Linked DNA regions of Sinorhizobium fredii USDA 257. Each later gene encodes a partner of the first gene's protein in a complex. Links are inferred from orthologs where the notes say so. Each region holds a gene or a part of one and is shown in the gene's direction. Other genes may lie near its edges. The genes, in order: USDA257_RS17355 and USDA257_RS03215.

The links.
Region 2: the proteins of USDA257_RS17355 (region 1) and USDA257_RS03215 are in contact, whole or in part, in a crystal structure (PDB 3ZGX), measured with the Bacillus subtilis proteins. The link is inferred for Sinorhizobium fredii USDA 257 from one-to-one orthologs.

What each region holds. Positions count from the first base shown.
Region 1 is NC_018000.1:3,733,151-3,738,290, forward strand. The notes cover bases 1-2,945. They hold USDA257_RS17355 (segregation and condensation protein A), read left to right. Parts: upstream 1-1,013; coding sequence 1,014-1,877; downstream 1,878-2,945. Other genes in these bases: nagZ (beta-N-acetylhexosaminidase), read left to right, coding at 1-964; scpB (SMC-Scp complex subunit ScpB), read left to right, coding at 1,870-2,595; USDA257_RS17365 (ABC transporter ATP-binding protein), read left to right, coding at 2,667-2,945. Also shown: more of USDA257_RS17365, read left to right, coding at 2,946-3,776; USDA257_RS17370 (twin-arginine translocase TatA/TatE family subunit), read left to right, coding at 3,869-4,075; Sec-independent protein translocase protein TatB, read left to right, coding at 4,148-4,861; twin-arginine translocase subunit TatC, read left to right, coding at 4,858-5,140. UniProt on the Bacillus subtilis protein: Participates in chromosomal partition during cell division. May act via the formation of a condensin-like complex containing Smc and ScpB that pull DNA away from mid-cell into both cell halves.
Region 2 is NC_018000.1:697,126-713,943, forward strand. Bases 6,879-10,844 are described here. They hold USDA257_RS03215 (chromosome segregation SMC family protein), read left to right. Parts: upstream 6,879-7,182; coding sequence 7,183-10,644; downstream 10,645-10,844. Other genes in these bases: USDA257_RS03210 (DUF559 domain-containing protein), read left to right, coding at 6,879-6,956. Also shown: USDA257_RS03170 (NIPSNAP family protein), read left to right, coding at 64-384; USDA257_RS03175 (antibiotic biosynthesis monooxygenase family protein), read left to right, coding at 389-748; USDA257_RS03180 (site-specific DNA-methyltransferase), read left to right, coding at 868-1,998; USDA257_RS03185 (calcium-binding protein), read right to left, coding at 2,163-3,200; USDA257_RS03190 (HAD family hydrolase), read right to left, coding at 3,330-3,992; mutY (A/G-specific adenine glycosylase), read right to left, coding at 4,049-5,137; USDA257_RS03200 (DUF721 domain-containing protein), read left to right, coding at 5,228-5,734; USDA257_RS03205 (DsbA family protein), read left to right, coding at 5,857-6,666; more of USDA257_RS03210, read left to right, coding at 6,747-6,878; USDA257_RS03225 (hypothetical protein), read right to left, coding at 13,531-13,776; USDA257_RS03230 (hypothetical protein), read right to left, coding at 13,956-14,345; USDA257_RS03235 (DUF1499 domain-containing protein), read left to right, coding at 14,603-15,511; USDA257_RS03240 (MBL fold metallo-hydrolase), read right to left, coding at 15,518-16,429; USDA257_RS03245 (cupin domain-containing protein), read right to left, coding at 16,441-16,737. UniProt on the Bacillus subtilis protein: Required for chromosome condensation and partitioning.

The sequences.
Region 1 (5,140 bases):
GGAAGAGCGCAGCTTCTTCGCCGGCGAACGCCCCTGGGGCTTCATTCTGTTCGGCCGCAACATCGGTGAGGAAGAGCAGATTTGCGATCTCGTCGCGGCCCTGCGCGACAGCATCGGCAATCCGAAAGCACCGGTCCTGATCGATCAGGAGGGCGGCCGTGTCCAGCGCATTCGCCCGCCGCTCGCGCAGCAATATCCGAGCGGTGCGGCCATCGGCGAGATCTACCGACGCGACGATCAGATGGGGCTGCGCGCCGCGTGGCTGCTCGGACGCCTGCATGCGTTCGATCTCATGCGCTTCGGCATCACGGTGGATTGCCTGCCGGTCCTCGACGTGCCGGTGCCCGGCAGCCATGACGTCATCGGCAACCGGGCCTATGGACACGATCCGGCGACCGTGACGGCGATCGGCCGTGCGGTGAGCGAGGGCCTGAAAGCCGGCGGCATGTTGCCGGTGATGAAGCACATGCCCGGCCATGGCCGCACCTTCGTGGATTCGCATCACAATCTGCCGGTGGTCAACGCCTCGCTGGAGGAACTGAAGCGGGTCGACTTCCAGCCTTTCGCCGCCATGAAGGACGAGGCAATGGCCATGTCGGCGCACATGGTCTTCATGGCGATCGATCCGGACAATCCCGCGACGACGTCTCCAAGGGTCGTGCGGCAGATCATCCGCGACTATATCGGCTTCGACGGCCTGTTGATGTCCGACGATGTGTCCATGAACGCACTTGCAGGGGATATGACAAGCCGCGCCCGCGGGATTATCGGCGCAGGGCTTGATCTGGTCTTGCATTGTCATGGCATTATGGAGGAAATGAAGGCCGTCGCCGATGTGGTGCCGGTTCTCGCGGGCGATCGGCTGCGCAGGGCCAGCGCGGCCGAGGCTGCCTTCCGGCAGCCTGATGGTTCGGACGAAGACATATTGCGAGCGGAGTTCAATGCGATGTTCTCGCTCGTTTAAGAGCTGATGAGCAAAGGCGGCTCCGGCCGCGCCGGGGGGCATGGTGGCGATGGGTTCTGACGAGAGGCAGGGACAGCCTGCGGCAAAGGCGCCGATGGAGCCTTTGTGGCAGGAGGAATCCGCCGATCGCGGCCTTCACGAGGAAGAGCTCGTCGTCGACATCGGCGGCTTCGAGGGACCGCTCGATCTGCTCCTGCATCTTGCCCGCAGCCAGCGCGTCGATCTTTCCCGCATCTCGGTTCTGGCGCTTGCCGAACAGTATATCGCCTTCATCGAGCGGGCGCGTTCCATCCGTATCGAGCTTGCCGCCGATTACCTGGTGATGGCGGCGTGGCTTGCCTATCTGAAATCGCGCCTGCTGATCCCGCAGCAGCCGAAGGACGAGGGGCCCTCCGGCGAGGAGATGGCTTCCGCCCTCGCATTCCGGCTGAAGCGCCTCGAGGCGATGCGCGATGCGGCGACGCGGCTGGTCAACCGCAACAGGCTGGGTCGCGATGTCTTCGCGCGCGGCGCACCCGAGCATCTCGTATCGGAGAGAAAGTCCGACTACGACGCTTCGCTTTACGACTTGCTCACGGCCTATGCCACGCTTCGGCAACGCCAGGCGATAACCCAGGTGACAATCGAGAAGCGCCATGTCTGGTCGCTTGCCGACGCGCGCCTGATCCTCGCCAGGATGGTCGGTGGCCTCGAAGATTGGACAGCCCTCGACCATTTCCTCATCCGTTACATGACGAGCCCGAAGGAGCGCGCAACGGCAATTGCGAGCTCCTTTGCCGCCTCGCTCGAACTGGTGCGGGAGGGACGTTTGGAAATCCGGCAGGAAGCCGCTTTCGCGCCAATTTATCTGAGGCGCGGGCCGAGGCCGATCGATGCTGCGACCCTGGCGGAAATGGAGGCAGCGCGTGGCTGAGGCACAAAAATATTTGCCCGGATTACCCGACGACGAGGAAGAGGTGGGCATTCTCATCGATCCCGGACTCGCGGAGGAGGCGGAGCGGATCGCCGAAGCGCTCGTCTTCGCATCGGCGCAGCCGATTTCAGAGACCTATATCGCCAGCCGGATACCCCGTGGCGTCGATGTCGGCCGGATCATGTCGCGGCTGAAAGCGTTCTATGCGAGCCGCGGCGTCAATCTCGTGCAGGTCGCCGATCACTGGGCCTTCCGCACCGCGGCCGATCTCTCCTTCGTCGTGCAAACGGACGAGCAGGAAGTCAAGAAGCTCTCCCGCGCTGCTCTCGAAGTGCTGGCCATCATCGCCTACCACCAACCGGTCACCCGCGCGGAGATCGAGGACATTCGCGGCGTGCAGACCTCCAAGGGCACGCTCGATGTGCTGATGGAGGCGGGCTGGGTGCGCTTTCGCGGCCGCAGGCGCACGCCGGGGCGGCCGGTGACGTTCGGGACGTCACGGGATTTCCTCGACCATTTCGGGCTGGAGGAAATCCGCGATCTCCCGGGGATCGAGGAACTGAAGGGCGCGGGTCTCCTGTCCGGTCGCGTTCCCTCGAACCTGCATATCCCGGTGCCCGTCGGCGAGGACGAGCTTTCCGACAATGAAGATCCCATCACCCAGATGGACCTTGAGGAACTGGGCCTCTTGACTCCGAAGGCTGAAGAAGACGATTAGAAATCCTGAGTGGGCGTATCGGCTTTAAAGCCGCTATGCGCGCCGATGCCTTCGGTTCAAGGAATGCAGGTATGGTTTCAGACACGCTCAACGGCGCCCTTGCGACGACGAGGCGGTCGGGCGTGTCGTTTGCCGCAAGTATTGCATTCGAAAACATCAGCCACCGATATCATTCCAAGGACACGATCAAGGGCGTCTCGCTGACCGCCGAAGCCGGAGAGGTGCTGTGCCTGCTCGGGCCCTCGGGCTCCGGCAAGACGACCTTGTTGCGTATTGCCGCCGGTATCGAGATGCAGACCGGCGGCCGTCTTCTGCTGAATGGCCAGGAAATATCGGGTCCTTCCGTTTTCCTGCCGCCGGAAAGGCGCGGCGTCGGGCTGATGTTTCAGGACTTCGCGCTCTTTCCGCACATGACGATCCGGGACAATGTCGGCTTCGGTCTGACCGCCTTGCCGAAGAAGGAGGCCCTTCTCCAGGCCGATGCAGCACTGGATCGCGTGGGCCTGGTTCATTACGCCGATCGCTATCCCCATGTGCTTTCTGGCGGCGAGCAGCAGCGGGTGGCGCTTGCCCGGGCGCTCGCCCCGCGGCCGGCGGTGTTGTTGATGGACGAGCCTTTCTCCGGCCTCGACTCCCGTCTGAAGGACTCCATCCGTGCCGACACGCTGGCCATTTTGCGCGAAACGCGGGCGACGGCGATCGTCGTGACCCACGACGCGGAAGAAGCGATGCGAATGGCCGACCGGATCGCGCTTCTGAAGGATGGCTGTCTGATTCAGGTCGGCACTGCCGACGAGCTCTACCGCAAGCCCCGCAACCTTTTTGCCGCGGGGTTCTTTTCCGAAATCAACGTGTTCGACGCGCGTGTGCGCGGCGGCCGCGTCGAAACGCCGCTTGGTGGCGTGCCTGCCGGAGAGTACAAGGAGGGGCAGCCCTTGAGCGTGGCCGTGCGGCTCTCCGGTGTTCAGTTGAAGCCGGAAGGCGGCGACATCCCGGCGCGCATCCTGTCGCGGCGCTTTCTGGGCGTGGTCGAGCTCCTCGAACTCGCGGTACCGCAGTCGGAACGGACGGTACGGGCCCGCATTCGCGCCGACCTGTTGCCGCAAGGATTGCGTGACGTCACGCTTTCCGTTAACGAGCGCGACATATTGGTGTTTGAAAAAGACGCCTCGACATCTTAGGTTCGGTCAGAACGACGGCGAGCTTTTAAGCGGCGCCTGAAAAATGACAACGTGATGGCTTTAAATCGATAAAGCCGCGAGGGAGTAAGTGGATGGGTTCGTTTAGCATCTGGCATTGGCTGATCGTTCTGGTGGTCGTGCTGCTGTTGTTTGGTCGCGGCAAGATTCCGGAATTGATGGGCGATGTTGCCAAGGGCATCAAGAACTTCAAGAAGGGCATGACCGACGAGGACGCCGCCTCGGCCGACAAGACGCTTGACGGCAAGACCGTCGAACACAAGTCCGACGAAGTCCGCTGACGATCGGAAAATGGCGGGATCGGGTGCGTAGGCGCCCGATGAGCCGCATTACGGGTTTGTAGGGCGCGTCGGATGCTTGATATCGGCTGGACCGAGCTTGTTGTTATTGCAATCGTCTTGATCGTCGTCGTGGGACCGAAGGACCTGCCGCCCATGCTGCGGGCTTTCGGACGGATGACGACACGGATGCGGGGCATGGCCTCCGATTTCCGCCGTCAATTCGATGAAGCGCTGCGGGAGGCCGATCTCGACGAGGTCCGCAAGACGATCAGCGACGCGCAAAGCCTCAATCCGACCACGGCGCTGCGCGACGCGATGAACCCGCTGCGGCAGCTCGGCAACGAGATCAAATCGGACCTGCAGAAGGCGACGACCCCCGACGCGCCGGCTCAACCCGCAACGCCCGAGCCTCCCGTAACGCCCGAACCTCAACTCGAGCCTGCGAGCGCGCCCGCAGGGGTGCCAGCGAAGCCCGTCGACACGGTGGCGGCCGCCGCGGTCGGGTCTGCGTCCCGGCAGATGGAACGTGCAGCCACGGATGAGGTCAAGGTGGCGGCGGCCAGTGAGGCGACGCCGAAGCGCGCCGCCAAGTCCAGGGCCGGAACCGCTGCGCAGAAGGCGCCGACCCAAAAGGAAGCCACCGACGGGGCAGCCCGGAAGAGGACCGCGTCTGCGGCAGCGCCGAAGAAGGCGGCTGCCAGGAAGACTACGGCAGGCGAAGGCGCGGTCGCTGTCAAAACCGATAAGACAAGCGCGTCTGCGCGCAAGAAAAAGGGTGACGCATGAGCGGCGACATCGAGGACAAGCCGCAGCCGTTGATCGAGCACCTGATCGAGCTTCGCGCGCGGCTGATGTGGGCGGTCGGCGCGTTCTTCGTCGCCTTTCTGGTCTGCTTCTATTTCGCCAAGCAGCTATTCAACCTCCTTGTCCTGCCGTTCAAGTGGGCGGTGAGCTGGGCTGGCCTCAGCCATCGCAACGTCGAACTGATCTACACCGCGCCGCAGGAATTCTTCTTCACCCAGATCAAGGTGGCGATGTTCGGCGCGTTGGTGATCGCCTTTCCGG
Region 2 (16,818 bases), 3.0 Mb from region 1 along the record:
CGTAATCGAAGCATCGCTGACGGGCAAGCGGGCATAATGGCGCCGATCAACAAGGAGAAAGCCATGATCACCTGCTTCATTCGCTACGAGATCGATCCGTTCCGAAAGGAAGATTTCGCCACCTATGCCCGCAATTGGGGTAAGGCTATTCCACGCTCAGGCGCCGATCTCATCGGCTATTTCGGCCCGCACGAAGGCTCGGCAACGACCGCCTACGGCGTCTACAATATCGAAAGCCTCGCCGCCTACGAGGCCTATCGGGCGCGTCTTGCCGCCGATCCGCTTGGGCGTGAGAATTACGAGTTTGCTCGCCGTGAGCGTTTCATCCTCAAGGAGGACCGTATCTTCCTGAAAAACGTCTCCCTGCCACTGGCAAAGGAATGATGCGATGATTGCGGTGATCTTCGAAGTCCTGCCGGCTGACGGCAAGCGCGGCACCTATCTCGGGCTCGCCGCCGACCTGCGTCCGCTTCTGGACGGGATCGACGGCTTCATCTCAATCGAGCGGTTCCAGAGCCTTGCCGATCCGAACAAACTCTTGTCGCTCTCCTTCTGGCGCGACGAGGCGGCGGTGAAGGCGTGGCGTAACGGCGCCGAGCATCGCGCGGCGCAGGCTGCGGGGCGGAATGGCGTTTTCGCCGACTATCGCCTCAGGATCGCCGCGGTCGTCCGGGACTACGGTCTTGACGATCGTGAGGAGGTGCCGGCGGACAGCCGGCAATGGCACGACAAGGACCGTGCCGCCTGAACGAGGGCGGCACCTGCAGCGACGCGAACTTTTCCGGACAGCCTTCAGGCTTTGGTAACCATCTTCGGTAACCATGAGTGCTATAGTCAGTCCCGAGTAAGCGTATTTGCGAGTTGCCCATGTCTTCAGTTGTTTCGCTTGCCGAAATCTCCCGTGCCGCCCGTCCGCTGAGCTGGCTGGACAGCATCATCAAGGGGGATTGCGTGGCCGCGCTGAACGCGCTTCCCGACAATTCGGTCGACGTCGTCTTCGCCGATCCGCCCTACAATCTCCAACTCGGCGGCATGCTGCACCGGCCCGACCAGTCGCTGGTCGATGCGGTCGATGACGAATGGGACCAGTTCGCCTCCTTCGAGGCTTATGATGCCTTCACCCGCGCCTGGCTGCTGGCCTGCCGCCGCGTCCTGAAGCCGACCGGCACGCTTTGGGTGATCGGCTCCTATCACAATATCTTCCGGGTCGGCGCGATCTTGCAGGACCTGCATTTCTGGATCTTGAACGACGTCATCTGGCGCAAGACCAACCCGATGCCGAACTTCAAGGGCCGCCGCTTCCAGAACGCCCATGAGACGCTGATCTGGGCGACGCCGAATGCCAAGGCGAAGGGCTACACCTTCAACTACGAAGCGATGAAGGCCGCCAACGACGATATCCAGATGCGCTCCGACTGGTTGTTCCCGATCTGCTCCGGCTCCGAGCGCCTGAGGGGCGATGACGGCAAGAAGGTGCATCCGACCCAGAAGCCGGAAGCGCTGCTCGCCCGCATCCTGATGGCCTCGACCAAACCCGGCGACGTGGTGCTCGATCCCTTCTTCGGCTCCGGCACCACCGGCGCCGTCGCCAAGCGCCTCGGCCGCCATTTCGTCGGCATCGAGCGCGAGCAGGACTATATCGATGCGGCCGCCGAACGCATCGCCGCGGTCGAACCGCTCGGCAAGGCGACGCTTTCCGTCATGACCGGCAAGAAAGCCGAGCCGCGCGTGGCTTTCAACACGCTCGTCGAAAGCGGGTTGATCAAGCCCGGCACGGTGCTGACGGACGCCAAGCGCCGCTATAGCGCGATCGTCCGCGCCGACGGCACGTTGGCTTCCGGCGGCGAGGCCGGATCGATCCACCGCCTCGGCGCCAAGGTCCAGGGCCTCGACGCCTGCAACGGATGGACCTTCTGGCATTTCGAAGAAGGGAAGACCTTGAAGCCGATCGACGAACTCAGATCCGTCATTCGAAATGACCTGGCAAAACTGAACTGATCAACCAGTTCCGCCTGGGTCTTCGAAAAGCGCTCCGCCCGGTTTTGTACCTTCAGTCCCGGAAGGAGAGCTTTAAACGCCCGGAATCCGTGAGGATTCCGGGCGTTTGTATGAGAAAGCCCCGCCGTGTTCAAGCGGCAGGGCTTAGCATCGGATGTGAAGCGTCAGAGGAAGAAGTCGTCGACCCTCAGGCTGGTGACGCCATTGACCTTGATCTGGAAGTCGGCATAGCCGTCGCCATTGACGTCGCCGGACAGGACGCCGGAGCGGAAGTTCAACTGGCCGGCGTCGCCCGAAAAGGCGCTGCCGCCGATGAAGGTGAATTTCTGATTGCCGCTCCAGGTCGTGTCCGCGTCGATCGTCGAAAGGTCGATGACGTCAAATTCGGAACGGTGGAAATCGGTGATCACATCGCGGCGGGAACCGACGGCCGATTCGCCGATCGCGTTGAAATCGAAACTGTCGATGCCGGTGCCGCCGACCAGATAGTCGAAGCCGGTGCCGCCGCGCAGGATGTCGGCACCCGAACCGCCATAGAGGTCGTCGTCGCCGCTGCCGCCGTCGAGGAAATCGTCGCCGCCAAGACCTTCGAGAATGTCGTGGCCACCAAGCCCGCGCAGCGTGTTAGCGACCGAGCTGCCGGTGATGTCGTCATGGCCGTAATTGGTGCCCGTGGCATTCTCGATGCTGATCAGGTCCTCGCGCCGGCCGGTGCCGGTGGTCGCGTATTTGTAGCCGAGGTCGATCGTGACGCCTTTGCCGCGCTCCGAACTCCAGTCGTCCTGGAACTGATAGCTGATCGAGTCGATGCCGGTGCCGCCGTTGAAATAGTTGTTGAAGCCGGCCGAGAGGAAGGTGTCGTTGCCGCTCTCGCCGTAATAGTCGCTGGCATAGCCGTCGATCTCGAAGCGGTCGTTGCCGCTGCCGCCGTAGACGACGTCGTAGGAGCTCGTATCGCGTGACCGGATGTCGGCGACATATATGTCGTTGCCGGCGCCCATGTAGATGTCGTTGCCGCCTTCGTAGGAGTTCACCACGAGGTCGTTGCCATAGCCCGCGTCGACAAAGTTGTAGCCGCCGTAGCTGTCGGTCCTGTTCAGGTAGATGTCATCGTCGCCGTCATAGGCATGGATCTCGACCGAGATATAGCCGTTCTGCTTGAGGATATCGGCGAAGTTCGTACCGTAGATGCGCGTTACCATTGCTAGACCTTTTCAGGGAAGGCGTTGAAATCTAACGCGGATCATGGAGTAAGGAAGCTGAATGGCGGGTGAACCGATTGCGGCGTTTTCGTGAATTCACCGAGCCCGTTCGATGCGAAAATCACGCGATCAGGCCGGTGTCGCCACTGCCGGACCGAGGTCATCAAGATCAGCCAACGGTTGCACGCCATAAGCGGCGAGATCGATTCTCAGCCTTTGGGCATCGGTGAAATGTACGGCATGCCAGCCGGCGGCCCGGGCGCCTTCCACATTGGCCAGGCTGTCGTCGATGAAGATCGTCGCGGCGGGCTCCAGGCCGTAGGTCCGGGCGTGAGTCCTGTAGATCTCGATGTCCGGCTTGATCAGGCCGACGTCGCCGGAAACCGTCACGCCGCGCGGCAGGGTGAGGAACGGAAAGCGCTTCTGCGCCTCGCGAAACGTGTCGGAGGCGAAATTGGTGAGCATCGTCACGTCGCGCCCCTCGGCGATCAGCCTTTCCATCAGTGCGACGCTGTCTCCATAGGCATGCGACACCATTTCGTGCCAGTGCCGCCTGAAGGCGCGAATCTGCTCTTCCCGCTCCGGGTGATCCCGGATCAAGAGCGTCTCGGCTTCCTCCCAGGAACGGCCGCGATCCTGTTCGATATTCCAGTCGTGGGTGCAGACATTGGTGAAGAACCAGCGGCGCTCCGCTTCGTCCGGGATGATCCGGGAGTAGGGGATCTGAGGATCGTAATGGATAAGAACCTTGCCGATGTCGAAAACGATGTGGCGGATGTCGACGCTGCTCATGGGCTATTCCTGAATGACTATGAAAACCGAGCGACCGGCAGGTGAGGTGCCCTGCATTACACCGCTTTGAACGCATGCGGTATAGCCTGCGCGATTGCTTTTTTCATGACGGTCGGCAGCGCCTGCGCCTTCAGCGACGCGATCGGCTCCCACCAGCCCTCGGCGCACGCCCCGGCCTGCGCGACTTTGGCGCGGTAGACCGAGAGGCGCAGCTCGAAATGCGTGAAGACATGGGTGACCGTGCCGCAGGCCTCCCAGGCCGCCGTGAAGGGTTGCGCCTCGATTGAGGTCTCGCCGTCGCGGCGTGCGGTCCAATCGGTGCCCGGCACCTCGGTCATGCCGCCGAGGAGGCCCGTCTCGGCGCGCTTGCGCAGATAGACGGCATCGGCCTTGTCGATCGCCACGAAAGCGGCGCCGAGGCGCAGCGGCCTTTCCTTCTTCGCCGCCTTTCGCGGAAATGTTTCCGGGTCGGCGACAGCGAGCGCAAGACAGCTTGCGCGGAAGGGACAGAGCGCGCAGGCCGGCCGCTTCGGCGTGCAGATCGTCGCACCGAGATCCATCATCGCCTGCGCGAAATCGCCGGGCCGGTCATGGGGCGTTAGTTCCGAGACAAGCCGTCGCATGTCCGGCTTGGCCGCGGGCAGCGGCGTTTCGATCGCGAAAAGGCGGGAGATCACCCGCTCGACATTGCCGTCGAGCACGGCGCTCTGCCGATTGAAGGCGATCGCCGCGATCGCGGCAGCCGTATAGTCGCCGATGCCGGGGAGTAACCTTAACCCCTCTTCGGTATCCGGGAAGCGGCCGCCATGCTCGCGCGCCACCGCCTCGGCGCATTTCTTCAGATTGCGCGCCCGGGCATAGTAGCCGAGGCCGGCCCAGGCCTTCATCACGTCTTCGGCCTCGGCCGCGGCAAGGTCTTCCACCGTCGGCCAGAGCGTCAGAAACTTGTCGAAATAGGCCTTGACCGCCTGCACCGTGGTCTGTTGCAGCATGACTTCGGAGAGCCAGACATGGTAGGGGTCGGCAACGGCGCCGCGAGCGGCCATCGACGGCGAGACACGCCAAGGCAGATCGCGGTGATGGCGGTCGTACCAGTCGAGCAGGAGGGGGGCGGCCTCGGTCGCCTTCAAGCTGTTCAGCGTCATTTGCCGGGGAGTCCTTTTCTGGCCTATACTTGGCCGACGCCCGCCCGAGCTTCAAGGCTCGATCGAAGTTGCGAACAGAAAGTCGTTCCGGTGAGTCAACAGAAGTCCCGCAAGGGCGTCGTCCAGATCAGCGAGGTTGCAAACGGACTGATCGATCCGGTGCTGGCCAAGCGCGCCGGCATCAACACGATGCTGCTTGGCTCCTGGGACGAGATCGCCGGCGCGGAATTTGCCGATTGCACGCGGCCGGAAAAGATCGCCTGGCCGCGCCGCGCCTCCGAAATCGGTAGCGATGGCGGCTACCAGCCCGGCGTGCTGACGGTCGCCTGTGAGGGCGCCAGGGCACTCTTCCTCACCCATGCCCAGGGCGAACTGATCCAGCGCATCAACGGCTTCTTCGGCTTCTATGCGATCGGCCAGCTGCGCATCGTCCAGAAGCCGGTCGCGGCTCCGCCCAAGCCCTACCGACGGCCGCGCCCGCTGACCGGCGAACCGGCCCGCCGGCTCGACACCATGGTCGAAGGCATCGAGAGCGAGGCGCTGAGGGCGGCGCTGAAGCGGCTCGGCACGGCCGTAATGTCTGAGCGCCGGAAGTAATTCACCATCAGGTGGTCACATTTCTTTGAATTCAGTTGAGAAACCACCCCTTGCCGCCTTGCGCGCGGCAAGTTATCGAAATCGCACTCCAGTTTTCCCCTCCTAGAACACGGGTCGAATTCATGTCCGCTTCCGAACTGAGCCTTCCGAAACGCCTCCTCAGCGGTGCAGCTGTCGCGGCGATCGCCCTCGTGCTCGCAGCCTGCAGCGACGAACAGAAGGAGGCGGCTTCCAAGGCGCCGACCGAAACGTCGGCGAGTGCGGATGCAACAACCACCGGCTCCACCAATACGGCGCCGGCTGTTAATCCGGCGAAGCCCGCCGGCACCGAAATGGCGCAGGCCGCCGCTCCGGCCGCCAAGGCCGAGCTGCCGCAGGCGGAAGGCAGCGTCGACGTCACGAAGCTGATGGAGCCGGGGGCACTGCCGGAAATGGCGCTGGGCGAGGCCAATGCGCCGGTGACGATCGTCGAATACATGTCGATGACCTGCCCGCACTGCGCCAACTTCCACAACAAGACCTTCGATGCCATCAAGGCGAAATATGTCGACAGCGGCAAGGTGCGCTTCATCGTCCGCGAGTTCCCGTTCGATCCACGCGCCGCGGCGGCCTTCATGCTGGCGCGCTGCGCACCGGAAGGACAGTATTTCCCGATGATCTCCATGCTGTTCAAGCAGCAGGAACAATGGGCCGCCGCGGAAAACGGCCGCGATGCGCTGTTGCAGATGTCGAAACTGGCCGGTTTTACACAGGAGAGCTTCGAGGCCTGCTTGACGAACCAAAAACTTCTGGATGATGTGAACGCAGTCATGCAGCGCGGCGCCAAGGAGTTCGGAGTGAAGTCGACACCGACCTTTTTCGTGAATGGCGAGCACTATTCGGGGGACATGTCGGTTGACGTTCTGTCGGCCCTCATCGACAGCAAGCTCTGATCCATCGCTTTTTCTGACAACGGGCGACGGCGGCGGCCGTGCGCCCGTTTTTTCCATGCCCTACAGGGTGAGGTCTCGTCATGCCTCACGCTGACGTCATTCCGAAAACCCGCGCCAATGCACGTCGTATGCGGGCCTCAATGGCTGGGGCCGAGCTGAAGCTCTGGAACGAATTGCGCGCTCATCGACTGATGGGTCTTGGTTTTCGCCGCCAGGTTCCCATCGCGGGCTACATCGACAATGTATGCGAGCACATCGTGCGGGTGATCGGGAAGGGGGCTTTCGAGTGAGGCGCTCGTGGCTCACCCCCCTCTGCCCTGCCGGGCATCTCCCCCGCAAGGGGGGAGATTCGCAAGCGGTGATGTTCCGGTCGACCAAATACCTTTCGCTTGGATCGACGGCGTCTGCGACCTTAATGTCGCGGAAAGCCGTGCTTCTTGCCGATCTCCCCCCTTGTGGGGGAGATGCCCGGCAGGGCAGAGGGGGGCACTCGCTGTCCACCCCAGTGTCCCGCCCATGAAATTCAACAAGCTTCGCCTGCTCGGCTTCAAGTCCTTCGTCGAACCGACAGAATTCATCATCGAGCGCGGCTTAACCGGCGTCGTCGGCCCGAATGGCTGCGGCAAGTCGAATCTCGTCGAGGCGCTACGCTGGGTGATGGGGGAGAACTCCTACAAGAACATGCGCGCCTCCGGCATGGACGACGTGATCTTTTCCGGATCGGGCAACCGGCCGGCGCGCAACACTGCAGAGGTGGGTCTCTATCTCGACAATGGCGACCGCACCGCGCCGGCCGCCTTCAACGACAGCGACGAAATCCAGGTGACGCGCCGCATCGAGCGCGAGCAGGGTTCGGTCTACCGGATCAACGGCAAGGAGGCGCGGGCCAAGGACGTCCAGCTGCTCTTCGCCGACGCGTCGACCGGCGCCCGTTCGCCGTCGATGGTCGGGCAGGGACGGATCGGCGAGCTGATCGCCGCAAAGCCCCAGGCACGCCGGCAATTGCTCGAAGAGGCGGCCGGCATTTCCGGCCTGCACTCGCGCCGCCATGAGGCCGAACTACGGCTGAAGGGGGCAGAGACCAATCTCGAACGGCTCGACGACGTCACCTCGCAGCTCGAAAGCCAGATCGAAAGCCTGAAGCGCCAGTCGCGCCAGGCCAACCGCTTCAAGATGCTGTCGGCGGAAATCCGCCGGCACGAGGCGATCCTGTTCCACATTCGCTGGGTACAGGCGAAGGAAGCGGAAGCCGAGGCGTCAAGTCAGCTGAACCAGATCACCGCGCTCGTTGCCGAGAAGGCGCAGGCGCAGATGGAGGCGGCCAAGCACCAGGCGATCGCCAGCCTCAAGCTGCCGGAACTGCGCGAGAACGAGGCGAAGCACGCAGCAGCGCTGCAGCGCCTGCAGATCGCCCGTGCGCAGCTCGAGGAGGATGCGGGGCGCATCCTGCGCCGTCGCGACGAATTGCAGCGGCGGCTTTCGCAGCTTGCCGAGGATATCGCCCGCGAGGAGCGGCTCATCGCCGACAATGCCGGCATTCTCGCCCGCCTCGACCAGGAGGAAGATGACCTCAGGGAGGCTCTTGCGGAGGCGGACGATCGCGCCGCGGAGGCGCGCGACAAGCTGGAGGAAGCCAATGAAAGGCTTTCTGGCAGTGAGGCGGATCTGGCCCGGCTGACCGCCGAGCGCGCCGAAGCGCAAGCGGCGCGCAATCAGCTCGACAGGACGCTGCGCGATCTCTCCGAGCGGCAGGGCCGCCTTGCCCGTCAGCTCGCCGAGCAGGCGCGCGACCTCGAAGGCCTCGATCGCCAGATGGCAGCACTCCCCGACCCGCACGAGAAGCAGGGACAGGTGGAGGCGGCGGAAGCGGCGCTGGAGGAGGCCGAGGCGGTGGTGGTCTCCGTCGAGGAGAGCCTTGCCGAAGCGCGAGCCGAGGAAGCGGCCACTCGCGCTCCCGTCGATCAGGCACGGGCACGGCTGAACGGTATCGAGACGGAGGCCCGGACGATTCGCCGGATGCTTGAGGCCACCGGCACCAGCACCTATCCGGCGGTCGTCGAGGACATCAAAGTCGAGCGCGGCTTCGAGACGGCGCTTGGCGCCGCATTGGGCGATGACCTCGATTCGCCGCTGGAGCAGGCGGCAGCCTCCCACTGGCGCATGCCCGGCGACCACGCGGACGATCCTGCCTTGCCCGCGGGCGCGGTGCCGTTGAGCGATTATGTCAGCGCCCCTGAGGCGCTCGGGCGCACGCTCCGCCAGATCGGCATCGTCGAAAGCGAGACGGAGGCCGAGCGCTTGCTGCCGCTCTTGAAGTCCGGCCAGCGGCTGGTGACGAAGGAAGGCGCGGTCTGGCGGTGGGATGGTCACGTGACCGGATCGGAGGCGCCGAGCGCCGCTGCCCTCAGGCTCGCCCAGAAGAACCGCCTTTCCGAGCTCGAGGCGGAGGCCGAGGATGCAGCCGTGGCCTTGCGCCAGGCGGAGGCGGATCTCGCCGCCGCCAGCGCGCGCATTCGCGCCGAGGACGAGCGGCTCCGCCTGTCGCGCGATGCCCAGAGGATGATTTCCAGGCAGCTCGCGGAGGCGCGCGACGCTCTTGCGGCAGCCGAACGCGCCTCGGGCGACCTCGCCCGCCGCCGCGCCGTGCTCGCCGAGACGAAGCTTCAACTCGAGGCCCAGGTCGAAGAGGTGGCCGAGCAAATCGAGGCGGCGAACGATGCGCTGGCCGAGGCGCCCGACCTCTCGGAACTCGAGTTGCGGCTGCGCACCCGGACGGCGGACGTTGCTGCGGACCGTGCCGCGGTCGCCGAAGTGCGTGCGGCGCATGATGGTCTCGCCCGCGAAAACGAGGCGCGTCTGCGCCGGCTCACGGCAATTGCCGGGGAACGCGAGACCTGGCGGGCGCGCGCGGCGAGCGCCGAGGAGCACATCGCCACGCTCCGCGACCGCGAGGCGGAGGCGCGCGAGGAGGTCGAGGAACTTATCGACGCGCCCGACGAGTTCGAGGAGAAGCGTCGCGCCCTGATGAACGAATTGCAGAAGGCGGAGACGGCGCGCCGGCAGGCGGCCGACGTCCTCGCGGAGGCGGAGACCCGCCAGCGTGAAGCCGATCGCCTCGCGGCGACGGCGCTTTCGGAGCTTGCCGAAGGGCGCGAGAAGCGCGGCCGGGCCGAGGAGCGGCTCGTCTCGGCGCGCGAACGGCGCGTCGAGATCGAGGCCCGCATCCTGGAGGCGCTTTCCTGTGCACCACACGACGCGATGCGCCTGACGGGACTGGCCGTCGACGCGGTGCTGCCCGACATGCGCACCATCGAGCGGGAACTCGAGCGGCTGAAGATCGAGCGGGAGCGCCTCGGCGCCGTCAACCTGCGGGCTGACGAGGAACAAAAGGAGCTTTCCGAACGGCTGGCGGCGCTCCTCAAGGAGCGCGACGACGTCATCGAGGCGATCCGCAAGCTGAGGAGCGCCATCCAGAATCTCAATCGCGAGGGGCGTGAACGGCTGATTGCCGCCTTCGACGTGGTCAATGTCCAGTTCCAGCGGCTCTTCACCCACCTCTTCGGCGGCGGCACGGCGGAGCTGCAGCTGATCGAGAGCGACGATCCGCTCGAGGCCGGTCTCGAAATCCTCGCCCGACCGCCCGGCAAGAAGCCGCAGACGATGACGCTGCTTTCCGGCGGCGAGCAGGCGCTGACGGCGATGGCGCTGATCTTCGCCGTCTTCCTCACCAATCCGGCACCGATCTGCGTGCTCGACGAAGTCGATGCACCGCTCGACGATCATAATGTCGAGCGCTATTGCAACCTGATGGATGAAATGGCGGCCTCGACCCAGACGCGCTTCATCATCATCACCCATAACCCGATCACCATGGCCCGCATGAACCGCCTGTTCGGCGTCACCATGGCCGAACAGGGTGTGTCGCAGCTCGTCTCCGTCGATCTGCAGACGGCCGAGCGCCTGCGCGAAGCAGTCTGACAGCCGCGATCCTTCGAAAATTAGGCATCCGACCACGCGCCGCTGCATTTTTGATGCACTGCAGCAAAAATCTTCGCCGAGTGCATTTTCAGGCCGAACCATATACTGTAGACCGTCATCGAAACTGTTTCTGGGTGGAGAACAGGCATGACGAAATGGGTATACACCTTCGGCGGAGGCAAGGCCGAAGGAAGTGCGGGGGATCGCAACAGGCTCGGAGGCAAGGGCGCGAACCTTGCCGAAATGTGCAATCTCGGCCTGCCCGTTCCCCCGGCCTGACGATCGTCACGGATGCCTGCAACAGCTATTTCGACAACGGCCGGACGATGCCCGAAGGCCTGCGCGAGCAGGTGCGCGACGGCATTGCCCGAATGGAAGAGATCACCGGACGCGTTTTCGGCGATACCGCCCGTCCGTTGCTTCTCTCCGTTCGTTCCGGCGCCCGCGCCTCTATGCCCGGCATGATGGATACGGTTCTCAATCTCGGCCTCAACGACCAGTCGGTGCACGCCCTGGGGCATGACGCCGGCGACGCGCGCTTCGCCTATGACAGCTACCGCCGCTTCATCCAGATGTATGGCGACGTCGTATTGGGCGTCGATCACGAGATCTTCGAGGAGATCCTCGAGGAAGAGAAGGGGCGGCTCGGCCACGAGCAGGACCCGGAGCTTTCGGCCGTCGAGTGGCAGCATGTCATCTCGCGCTACAAGGAGGCGATCGAGGAGGTGCTCGGCGAACCCTTTCCGCAGGATCCCGAGACCCAGCTCTGGGGCGCGATCGGCGCGGTCTTCTCGAGCTGGATGAACCCGCGCGCCATAACCTACCGCCATCTGCACGGCATTCCGGCCGCCTGGGGCACCGCCGTCAATGTCCAGGCGATGGTGTTCGGCAATCTCGGCAATTCGTCTGCAACCGGCGTCGCCTTTACGCGCAACCCGTCGACCGGCGCGAAGGAGCTTTACGGCGAGTTCCTGGTCAATGCCCAGGGGGAGGACGTCGTCGCCGGCATCCGCACGCCGCAGAACATCACCGAGGCCGCGCGTATCGCGTCCGGCTCGGACAAGCCGTCGCTGGAAAAGCTGATGCCGGAGGGTTTCATCGAGTTCGAAACCATCTGCCAGACGCTAGAGCGCCACTACCGCGACATGCAGGACCTCGAATTCACCATCGAGCGGGGCAAGCTCTGGATGCTGCAGACCCGTTCCGGCAAGCGCACCGCCAAGGCGGCGCTGAAGATCGCCGTCGACATGGCCGAAGAAGGCCTGATCTCGAACGAAGAGGCGGTGGTGCGCATCGATCCGGCATCGCTCGACCAGCTCCTGCATCCGACCATAGACCCGCATGCCCGCCGCGATATCATCGGCTCGGGGTTGCCGGCCTCGCCGGGCGCGGCGACGGGCGAGATCGTCTTCACCTCCGAGGAAGCGGTGCATGCCGTCAAGGAAGGGCGCAAGGTGATCCTGGTTCGCGTCGAGACGAGCCCGGAGGATATCCACGGCATGCATGCGGCTCAGGGCATCCTGACGACGCGGGGCGGCATGACGAGCCACGCCGCCGTCGTCGCCCGCGGCATGGGCACGCCCTGCGTCTCCGGCGCCGGCAGCATCCGCGTCGATCAGCGCGCCGAACTCCTGATCACCGCGAGCGTGACCCTGAAGAAGGGCGACGTGATTACCATCGACGGATCGTCCGGGCAGGTGCTGAAGGGCGAGATTGCCATGCTGCAGCCGGAGCTTTCGGGCGATTTCGGCAAGATCATGCAATGGGCCGATCAAAGCCGCCGCATGACGGTGCGCACCAATGCCGAAACGCCGGCCGACGCGCGCGCCGCCCGCTCCTTCGGAGCCGAAGGCATCGGACTCTGCCGCACAGAGCACATGTTCTTCGAGGACGACCGCATCAATGTGATGCGCGAGATGATCCTCGCCGAGGACGAGGAGGGCCGGCGCGCATCCCTTGCAAAGCTGTTGCCGATGCAGCGCTCCGACTTCGTCGAACTCTTCTCGATCATGCATGGGTTGCCGGTGACGATTCGCCTGCTCGATCCGCCGCTGCACGAATTCCTGCCGAAGACCGACGAGGAAATCGCCGAAGTCGCCGGCGTCCTGGGGCTCGATTCGGCGCATCTGCGCCAGCGCGTCGATGCGCTGCACGAGTTCAATCCGATGCTCGGCCATCGCGGCTGCCGCCTGGCCATCTCGCATCCGGAAATCGCCGAAATGCAGGCGCGCGCCATTTTCGAGGCGGCCGTGGAGGCGGCGCGCGTCACCGGCGCACCGGTGGTTCCCGAGATCATGGTGCCGCTCGTCGGGCTGCGCGCGGAACTCGACTATGTCAAGGAACGGATCGATGCGGTCGCCAAGGAGGTGATCGGCGAGTCCGGCATCGGCATCGACTATCTGGTCGGAACAATGATCGAACTGCCGCGGGCGGCTCTGCGCGCCGATGTCATTGCTGAGGCGGCCGACTTCTTCTCCTTCGGCACCAATGACCTGACGCAGACCACCTTCGGCATTTCGCGCGACGACGCGGCCCAGTTTCTCGCCACTTATCAGCAGAAGGGCATCATCGAGCAGGATCCGTTCGTCTCGCTCGACTTCGACGGGGTGGGCGAGCTGATCCAGCTCGCGGCCGAACGCGGTCGCCGCACCAAGAACGGCCTGAAGCTCGGCATTTGTGGTGAGCATGGCGGCGATCCCGCTTCGATCCGCTTCTGCGAGGAGGCCGGTCTCGACTACGTTTCCTGCTCGCCCTTCCGCGTGCCGATCGCCCGGCTGGCGGCCGCACAGGCGGCGATCAACGGCAACGGCAAGGCGGAGACGCTGGCGCTCGCGGCAAGTTGACGGCTTTCTACGCTCGCCTCTGCCTCCAACAGCTTTCGCGTCACTACCAATAATAGGGCCGGCGCATCAGGAAGTCGTTGTCGTAGCGGAAGGCGCGCGACTCGGCGCGACGGTCGAGTTCTATGCGCTGCAGGCAGGTCGCAAACGCATCCGTGCCGCGGCGAAAGCCGTAGGAGGCGCAGGTCGTTTCGTCCCTTGCGCGCCGCTCCTGCTGCGTCATCGTCTGACACCCGGCGAGAACCAACCCTGCAGCGGCGAGTGTCAGCAGTCTCGTTGTCATCATGGTCATTCCTGCCTCCTGATCGGCGCTCGCTCGCGGAACAGAAATCGGCGGGGTGTCACTTCGTCTCTCTGCGTAATGACGTTGCAGCAGAGCGGGACCCATGAGCAACTGTCCGCAGGCGCGATACAACGGAAACAAGAATATCATCCGTCCGCTGCACGATGGCGATCAATCTCGGGTTTGCTTCAGATCCGCTCGAGCACGTCGACGAAGGCATCGGCGAAGCTGGTAAGACCGGCGGTGCGCTCGCTCGGCTGCTCGACGCGGATCGAGCTTGCGTCCTCATCGAGGCAGACGAACAGGATCGCCGGCGTCTGGCCATCGGTTTGGCTATGGCGAAGGACGGCGATCGTAAGGCAATTGTCAACGAGGCCGGAGGCAGGCAGGACGAAAAGCAACTCGCCGCCGACATCGTCCGCCACCGTGCGGACAAAGGACGAAAAATCGTCCTTGCTGCCCGAGAAGCGGTCGAGCGAGAGTTCAAGCTCGAGCAGCGCCATTGGAAGGGCAGCATCTCCACCGGGGAGCGGTGGGGCAGGGGCGGCGATCTCCGAGCGTGTCTCCGATGCGGTCATGATCTCTCTCCGTTGTCACCGCGCCTCAACTCCCCCGGGCGCTGGCCGATGCCTCCATCCGGCAGGTCAGGACCTAGGCCGGAATGGTCGAGCTGAAATAACTGGTTAACGAGAATGGCGAATTTGCGGCAGAAGTACAACTGCTGCGCTCATACCCTTTTTGGACGAATTCAATGCGTGTGAAGGCAGGTAGTTCCCAGGCAAACGGCCATGGTCTAAGAAGGCGAGGTCTTTGCCGCGGGGATTGATTCCGTTTCATGATGGTCCGGTACGAGCGTCCCTATTCGCATGCTGCCCACTGGGCGCGCAGGTTTGCCCGCATCGGTTTCGTGGTTTTCGTGCTGTCGCTTGCCGCGCACCGCTTCGGTCCGCTGACGACGCCGCATTTTCTGGCGCTCGCCGGCTTCGCCGTTGCCTTTGCCCTGACAGCCGTGCTGCTTGCGGCCGTTGGTCTTACGCGCCTCTGGAAGGTGGCGGCAATCGGCGGGACGGCTTCCGTCTCGGCGCTCTTCTATTCGGCGCTTCCGCTCGGCTTCTTCGGCTATGGCGCCGTGCAATATCTGGCGCGGCCGGCGATCTATGATGTCAGCACCGATACGGTAACGCCGCCGCCCTGGATCAAGACGCCGGTCGCCGAGGAGAGCTGGATCAAGCGCAGGCCTATGGCGGCGCCCGAGGATCGCGAAGCGCAGATCTCTGCCTATCCGGGGCTTACGGGACGGCGCTACGATGGCGCTCTCGACCGCGTTTTCCAGGGCGTCCGCAAGGTCGTCGAGGAGACGCGCATCGGCATTACCGCGGAGCTCGGCGTCGAGAACGCACGCGCCGATCTCGAGGATCTCGCCGTCGGTGCCGGCCCGGGCGCAGATACGAACAGGGAACCGGAGGCCATTCCCGTCCCGGCCACGCGCCCGGAGCCCGACATCGATGGCGGCATTCCCGGGCGGCGCTCGAGCGATATCGTGCTGCAGGGCGAATGGCGCACGCTAATCGTCGGCTTTCGCTTCGACGTGCTGATCCGGCTGCGCGAGGAGGCGGAGACGACGCTTGTCGACCTGCGCGTCGCCTCGCGTTATGGCCAGCACGATCTCGGCATGGGTGCCATGTTTGCGGAAGACTTCCTGCGCGCGCTTGACGCGGAACTCCTGGGGATTGCTGGAGACTAAGCTCGCTCAGGTCACCGGTCGGTATTCGCCAAGGAGCGACGGGGCGCCGTTGGTCTCGATGCGGCCCTGCTCGATCAGGTCCTCGATATGGGCGAGCACCGACAGCGCCGCCGCGCCGTGCAGCCGCGGATCGGTCGAGGCGTAGATTACCTTCACCATGTCCGGGATCTTCCGGTCTCCGGCGCGCAGCCGTTCCAGCACGGCGCGTTCGCGCATCTTTCGATGCGCTTTGAGCGCCCGCAGGAAGGAGGCAGGCTCGCTGACCGGGCCGCCGTGGCCGGGCAGGTAGAGCCGGTCGTCGCGCAGGAGCAGCTTGTCGAGCGAGGCCATGTAGTCGGCCATGGCACCGTCCGGCGGTGCGACAATGGTCGTCGCCCAGGCCATCACGTGATCGGCGGAGAAGAGAATGCCGGTGCCGCCGAGGCCGAAGGCCATGTGATTGGCGGTGTGTCCCGGCGTGGCGATCGCCGTCAGGCTCCAGCCGTCGCCCTCGATCCGTGCGCCGTCATGAAGGGCGATGTCTGGCACGAACTCCATGTCCGAGCTTTCGGCGAAGGGGTTGGTTTCGCCGGCGTGCAAGGGGCGGGCGGCCCGGTGCGGCCCTTCGCCGACGACAATGGCTCCGGTCGCTTCCCTGAGACGGCGGGCGAGGGGCGAGTGGTCGCGATGGGTGTGGCTGACGGCGATATGCGTCACCTCGCGCCCTTCGAGCGCCGTCATCAGCGCATGGAAATGCGCCTCGTCCTCCGGCCCCGGATCGATCACCGCGACCGAGCGGCGGCCGACGATGTAGCTGTTGGTGCCATGAAAGGTGAAGGGGCCGGGATTGTTGACGGTGATGCGCTCAACGCCCGCGGCCACCGTCACCGCCTCGCCGTGGGCGGGCTTGAAATCGAGGTCGAATTCCGGTCCCTGCATGCGTCTCGCCTTCACTTGTATTCGATCTCGATGAAGGACATCGGTTCGTTGCCCGCATTGACGACATTGTGGGCGACGCCCGCATCGCGCCGGTAGGCGGCGCCCTTTGCGACATCGATCCGGCGGCTGCCGCCTTCCTCTTCCAGCAGGAACGCACAGTCCGTCATCGGCACGACGACATAGCCAAGGCCGTGGACGTGGTGTCCGGTATCGGCACCCGGTTCGAAGTCCCAGCGGATGATCCGCACCACCGGGTCATCGACGAGAACGGTCGGGACGGCAGGCGGGCGGGCGCGAAACTGGCTCATCGAGGTCTCCATTTGCGGGCGACAATAGGCCAAAGCCGGGCGCGAGGAAACGGGCTCAGCCACCGGGTTTCATCGCGTTCG